DNA from 3 places in the Novimethylophilus sp. genome. Region 1 is predicted to be linked to each of the others. Evidence: predicted binding sites of a transcription regulator. Region 1 holds the regulator's gene; each other region holds the start of a gene.
What was found. The regulator sigma-54, encoded in region 1, starts transcription at its own class of promoters, with help from an activator protein. The targets are predictions, from matches to a motif close to TGGCACNNTTCCTGCT.

Region 1 (2,266 bases):
GATGCCCGATCAGCGCCAGCGAAGGCTTGGTAACGGCTTCGCTGGTGAGCAAATTGCCGCCGCCTTCCTTGCCGGCAACCCACGTCAGCCGCAGCTTGCGGCGGGTATCGCGGTAAAGCTCGGCAACGGTGATCTGGGCCATGTAAGAAGGTTAACCGCCGATGAACGCAGATAAATGCCGATGGCTCAGCAATCGATTTACTATTCGCAGCACAGCGTAAGATGCATGCAAAAAAGGATAGTGATTGTCTGAATAATCTGTTTTATCTGCGTTCATCGGCATTTATCTGCGGTTGAATGCTGTTATGGTTTTTTTAACCTTATTCGGCGTTCTGGTGCTTGACGCCGCCATTGGAGCGGTGGTGGTCGGAAATTTTTTCCTTGAACTTCAGCACCTGACGATCCAGCTTGTCCGCCAGCAAATCGATCGCGCTATACATGTCGCCGTTGCTGCATTCCGCATGCAGGTCGCTGCCGGGAACATGGATGGTGGCTTCGGCTTTCTGCGCCAGCTTTTCCACGGTCAGGGTGACCTTGACGTCGATCACATGGTCGAAATGATTGGTGATGCGCTCCAGTTTGGACTGGACGTAATCGCGCAGCGGCGGAGTGATTTCGAGATGATGTCCGGTCAGGTTCAGGTTCATGATGATGCTCTCCTCTAGATGGTCTTGCGTTGATTGGCAGCGGGTATCTGCAAAGATTCGCGGTATTTGGCGATAGTGCGGCGTGCCACGACGATACCCTGCTGTCCAAGAATGTCGGCAATCTGGTTGTCGGAGAGCGGCTTGCGCGGCTCCTCCGCAGCAACGAATTGCTTGATTAATGCGCGTATGGCGGTGGCCGAACAGGCGCCGCCGGATTCGGTAGCGACATGGCTGCCGAAGAAATATTTGAGTTCATAAACACCGCTCGGTGTAAGCATGTACTTGCGGGTAGTCACCCGCGAAATGGTCGATTCATGCAGGCCAAGCTCGTCGGCGATTTCGCGCAGCACCATGGGACGCATTGCCACGTCGCCATGCTCGAAGAAGTTGCGCTGGCGGTCGACGATCGCCTGGGACACGCGCAATATCGTGGCAAAGCGCTGCTGGATGTTCTTGATGAACCATTTCGCCTCCTGCATTTGCGTGGACAGGTACTGGCTGGAACTGTCGCGGTTGCGGGTGAGAATGTCCGCATACATGCGGTTGATGCGCAATTTGGGCACGGCCTCGCCATTCAGGCTGGCAAGCCACATGCCTTTGACTTTTTTCACCACCACTTCCGGCTGCACGTAGTGGTCGGCTTCGATGCGGGTAAAAGCGGAGCCGGGGCGGGGGTCTAGCCGGGTGATGAGCAGCTGTGCCGCGCGCAGGGTTTCGTCATCGCAGCGCAGGTTTTTTTTCAGGCGTGCATAGTCGCGCGTCGCCAGCAGCGGTAAATGGTTGCGCACGATGAGCAGCCCCATATCCCGCTGCGGAGTATCCTCGGGCTGTGCGAGCAACTGCAACTCCAGGCATTCGGCCAGATTGCGCGCCCCCACGCCGAGCGGGTCGAGATGCTGGACCAGCTTGAGCGCCGTTTGCAGCTCCAGCAGGTCGATTTCCAGTTCGGCGGGCAGCATCTCCGCCAGTTCTTCCAGCGGCTGATCCAGATAGCCGTCTTCGTTGATCGCATCCACCAGCAGCGCGGCCAGCGCCTGATCATGTTCGGACAGCGGCATCATGCGCAATTGCTCCAGCAGGTGCTCGCGCAGCGTGGGCGCGTCCGGCTCCTGGAACAGGTACTCGTTATCGTCGTCGCTGCTGGCGTTGCCGCTGGAAACCTTGTCCCAGCGTTCGCTTTCCACCGAACTGAAATCCGTTTCGGCCGAGTCCGGCGATTCCGGGGTTTCAGCCGGAGCGCCGACCTCGGTATCGACGGTCTGGCTGTCGGTGCCGGTATAGTTCGGCGTCACCGCATCTTCTTCGCTGCCCCGTTCCAGCAGCGGGTTTTCCTGCAGCATCTGCTCCAGTTCCTGCCCCAGTTCCAGCGAAGACAGCTGCAGCAGGCGGATGGACTGCTGCAGCTGCGGGGTGAGCGCCAGGTGCTGCGAAAGGCGAAGTTGTAATGATTGCTTCATGGTCGATGCTTACAGCCGGAAATCCTTGCCGAGGTAAACCTCGCGCACGCTTTCGTTGGCGATGATTTCGTCGGGCCGCCCGGCCGCCATTACGCGGCCGTCGTTGACAATATAAGCACGGTCGCAAATGCCGAGCGTTTCGCGCACGTTATGGTCGGTAAT
Region 2 (2,266 bases), on a different contig from region 1:
ATGGGACGACATCGAGGTGCTGCTCACCCCCACTGCCGGCACCATCTACACCGTGGCGGAAGTGGAGGCCGAGCCGGTGCGCTGCAACAACAGTCTGGGCTATTACACCAACTTCATGAACCTGCTCGATCTTTCCGCCATTGCGGTGCCCGCCGGCTTCCAGTCGGACCGGCTGCCGTTCGGCGTGACTTTGTGCGCACCGGCATTCAGCGACGCCATGCTGCTCAATCTTGGTGCGCGCATGCAACGCAATCTTGAATCATGACCACGGATGGAATGGTAAAAGTCGCGGTATGCGGCGCGCACATGAGCGGCCTGCCGCTGAATGGACAACTGATCGTCCTAGGCGGCAAGCTGCTCAAGCAGACCACCACCACTCCACACTACCGGCTCTACCAACTGCAGGATTTTGTGCCGCCGCGTCCTGGTCTGGTGCGGATGGCCGAAGGCGGCGCCAAAATCGAGGTAGAGGTATGGGAGCTGCCCTTGCGCCACTACGGTACCTTCGTCGCCGCCATCCCCGCCCCGCTCGGCATCGGTACCCTGGAGCTTGTTGACCACGAATCGGTGCAAGGCTTTTTATGCGAGGCCTATGCCACGACCCAGGCACTCGACATTTCGGCTTATGGCGGCTGGCGCAACTACGTAACCTCCATTTCTTGAGCAGGGATAGTCAAAAAAAGCGCATTGTCGCAATGTGTTTTATAACATTTACGAACATTTACGCAGCCCATGATTTTTTCATTAAATTTCTATCCTGGTTTGTTCTGGCGTGGCAAATGCGCCCTGTAATAGTGCGTACCCACATACCACTTACCAAGTGCTATCGAATATTTCAATATATTGATTTTAATGGATATGGTGGCGATTTCTCATGTCATGGCCGCTATTTTCTCTAGCCAGTCCCATTTTCGCGGCGATTTCTTTTTAAAAATGGCACCACCAGGGTGCAGAAAACCCATAGTGCACTATTTTGAAACCATAAATCATGCAGATTGCTATGTGAAAAAACTTTCCATAACATCATAACCACATGATTTTTATGTTGATATTATTTTGGCATGGGTGTTGCTTATAACTGGATGCTCATTTAGTTTTTTATTAAGAAAGGAAATGCAAATGCGCAAATTTCTAATGATTACCGGTTTGCTTGGCGCGGGATTCACCCTGTCGGCAACCGTCATGGCGGAAGATGCTGCCAAGGCCGCTCCGGCCGAAGCTGCTCCCGCTGCGGCCGCGCCGGCACCGAACTGGACTTTCCCGGGTTCGATTTCCGTAGTGAGCGACTATATCTGGCGCGGCCAAACCCAAACCTGGGGCAAGCCGGCGGCCCAATTGGGTATTGAAGCCGATCATGCTTCCGGCGCCTATGCCGGTTTCTGGGGGTCCAATGTTTCCAGCCATTGGCTGCCGAACGCCAATGTGGAAATGGACTTCTACGGCGGTATCCGCAATTCGTTCGCCACCGATTTCAAGTATGACGTGGGTTTGATTTATGTTTATTACCCGGATGCCAACTTTGACAAGGCTCCGGCATTCCAGCCGCCGCTAGGGAAATATAAGTCTTCCAAGCTCAACACCGCCGAGCTGTACGGTAGCCTGGGCTGGAAATGGTTCTCGGTAAAAGCCGGAACCACGCTGACCAAGTTTTATGGCTGGAATGTTGATAACTCAGGCAGTGCGACCGCGGTAGGTGTGGGCAATGCACCTAGCTTTTTCGGTTCTAGGGCAGGCGTCGATACTAAGGGTAGTACGCGTTATTCCACCTATGTTCAGGGCAATGTCAGCTATGACGTCGCACCGGGGTGGAATGTTGCTGGTGAAATTGGCCATCAAATGATTGCTGACAGTACCGGACTGGATTGGACCTGGTACAAGGTTGGCGCCACCAAAAGCTGGGATGGCGGTTGGTCGGTCAACGGCGCGGTTTCCGGTACTTCCGGTTCAAACGCTTACAGTAACTTTGCATCATTTGACAACGCGAATAACCACAAGGAAATTGACAAGACCAAGTTCCTTCTGACGCTCACCAAGAGCTTCTAAGGGATCGTCGGGTTATTTGAAGTAGCGTACTATCCGGCGGGCTGGACGAGCAACCCGGCCTATCGGTTTCCAAACACCCAAACCAGGAGACATTCATGAAATTCGTCACTGCCATCATCAAGCCGTTCAAGCTTGACGAGGTGCGTGAGGCTCTCTCCGCCATCGGCGTGCAGGGCATTACTGTTACCGAAGTCAAGGGGTTCGGCCGGCAAAAGGGGCACAC
Region 3 (2,266 bases), on a different contig from region 1:
TATGGATTCTGCCCCAATTTATCTTAGAAGCTTATTTTCCGATGCATAAACGATCGCTCGCTGGCTTGGTGGCCTCGCTTGGCCTGGTTTTCTGGGCTGGCTCGGATTTTGTACGCCCAGCGTGCGCCGCGGACGCTGCAAAACCGGGTGCGACGGTGGATTCCAAATTGCCGGCCAAGGTGCAAACCCGCAGCGCCGAGGAGATTCCGGAGCAGAACAAGTTTTACGATCCGGAAAATCCCGATTATCAGAAACTGCAAAAAGCCAACGAATCGCTGGCGGGCTTCCCGCTGGACAAGAAAGGCTACGTGGACTGGATGGGCGCGTTGCGCAGCGGCTTTATCAGCCCGCGCGCCGACCTGAAGGGCAAAAGCGCCATGGATGTGCTGGATCTGGACGTGATCCTCAAGAACACCAGGGATATGCCCTACGTCAAGTTTCCGCACAAGTCGCACACCATGTGGCTGGCCTGCAGCAATTGCCACGACAAGCCTTTTATTCCCAAGGCCGGCGCCAACCAGATCAGCATGACCAAGATTTTCCAGGGCCAGTTCTGCGGCATGTGCCACGACCGGGTGGCCTTCATCACCTTTTTTTCCTGCGAGCGCTGCCATAGCGTGCCTCACGACAATACCAAGGCCTGGTGGTAAAAACCGTTAAAGCATAAGCCGCATGCTGCCGTTAATATCACCGAGCAGAGCCCGCTTTGCTCATCTCCATGCTAAAACTCCGCGGCAGCTTATCCCTGCCGCTTTTTTATCCCGGATTGCCAGACGCAGCCTCCTGCACCAACATGAGGCGCGCCTGGCAGGCAGGCACCATATCTACGCAAGCCGGACTGCTTCAGCGCCCGCACGAGTATTCTTGTAAATCATGTTTATCCATTAATTACAAGGTGGTGGCGACAGTGGCACGAGGCTTGCTAGCACGGTGGCGTGACATTCGAGTCGTCAAAAACTATCCGGGTGATGCTGGTTGATGAAAATCAGGAGCGCGCCATTCCTCTCAAGCAAGTCTTGAGGGAAGCGGGCTACCAGGTGATCGCCTATATCTCCGATATGGCGGATTTGAACAAGGAGGTGGCGAAGCTGAACCCCGACGTCATCATTATCGATATCGATTCGCCGAGCCGCGATACGCTGGAGCATATCAGCCTGGCGGGCCGCGACGATCCGCGACCCATCGTGATGTTCACGCACGACGGCGATACCGAGAAGATACGTTCGGCGACGCGGGCCGGCGTCAGCGCCTATGTGGTGGGCGGCATCAGCAACGAACGGCTGAAGCCCATCATGGATGCCGCGCTGGCGAGATTTGACGAATACCGGGCATTACGCTTGCAACTGGATACGGCCAATAACAAGCTGGCCGAGCGCAAGGTGATCGAGCGTGCAAAAGGCATCCTGATGCAGCGCCGCAACATTAACGAGGATCAGGCATACCAGGCGCTGCGCAAGCTGGCGATGGACAGGAACGAACATCTCGGCGCAGTGGCGAGACAGGTGGTCGAAGCGGCGCAGCTGCTTAGCTAGATTCTGAAATGCGGCCCAATGGCGGGCTGTATTTTGCAGTAAACGACGGGGCATTGTGGCCCTCCCGGACAAAGGCGTCCATTCTTGAGCGGATTTTTGATTCGCGGGAATGGGCGCCTTTTTGTTTTCAGGTTTTCAACATCGACGAAAGGAAATGCAATGAGCGATAAAGCTGATGCCGCCGCGGAAGTGGCACCGAGCAATCCGCAACGCCGCAATTTCATCAGGATGAGCGTGGCTGCGATGGGCGCATCCGCGATGATGGGGCTGGTGCCGGAAAAAGTGCGCTCTTCGGCCTGGGCGGCCGGCAAGGATGCGCCGGAAAAAACCGAGGTGAAGATTGGCTTCATCCCCTTGACCGATTGCGCCCCCATCGTGGTCGCCGCCGAAATGGGCTTCGACAAGAAGTACGGCATCAAGATCACGCCGTCCAAGGAGGCTTCCTGGGCTGGCGTGCGCGACAAGGTGGTCAACGGCGAACTCGACGCGGCGCATGTGCTGTACGGGCTCGTCTATGGCGTGCAGCAGGGCATCGGCGGCCCGCAGAAGGACATGGCGGTGCTGATGGCGCTGAACCATAACGGTCAGGGTATTACGCTCTCGAACCAGGTCAAGGATAGGGGCGTGGTGGACGGCGCCAGCCTCAAGCGCCTGATCGACAACGAGAACCGCGACTATACCTTTGCCCAGACCTTCCCCACCGGAACCCACGCGATGTGGCTGTATTACTGGCT

Region 2: a site for sigma-54 is predicted at 1,058-1,073, ahead of VGK14_RS12255 (TorF family putative porin). Genes of this name have one in related genera too.
Region 3: a site for sigma-54 is predicted at 909-924, ahead of VGK14_RS10795 (ANTAR domain-containing response regulator). Genes of this name have one in related genera too.

The regions. Positions count from the first base shown of each region.
Region 1 covers NZ_DASXVH010000013.1:8,877-11,142, forward strand. The annotation lists gene hprK (HPr(Ser) kinase/phosphatase) at 1-142, opposite strand, end outside; gene hpf (ribosome hibernation-promoting factor, HPF/YfiA family) at 321-647, opposite strand; gene VGK14_RS01135 (RNA polymerase factor sigma-54) at 662-2,104, opposite strand; gene lptB (LPS export ABC transporter ATP-binding protein) at 2,114-2,266, opposite strand, start outside.
Region 2 covers NZ_DASXVH010000084.1:39,307-41,572, forward strand. The annotation lists gene atzF (allophanate hydrolase) at 1-265, shown strand, start outside; gene VGK14_RS12250 (allophanate hydrolase-related protein) at 262-663, shown strand; gene VGK14_RS12255 (TorF family putative porin) at 1,120-2,043, shown strand; gene glnK (P-II family nitrogen regulator) at 2,139-2,266, shown strand, end outside.
Region 3 covers NZ_DASXVH010000073.1:2,715-4,980, reverse strand. The annotation lists gene VGK14_RS10800 (c(7)-type cytochrome triheme domain-containing protein) at 42-650, shown strand; gene VGK14_RS10795 (ANTAR domain-containing response regulator) at 969-1,532, shown strand; gene VGK14_RS10790 (CmpA/NrtA family ABC transporter substrate-binding protein) at 1,692-2,266, shown strand, end outside.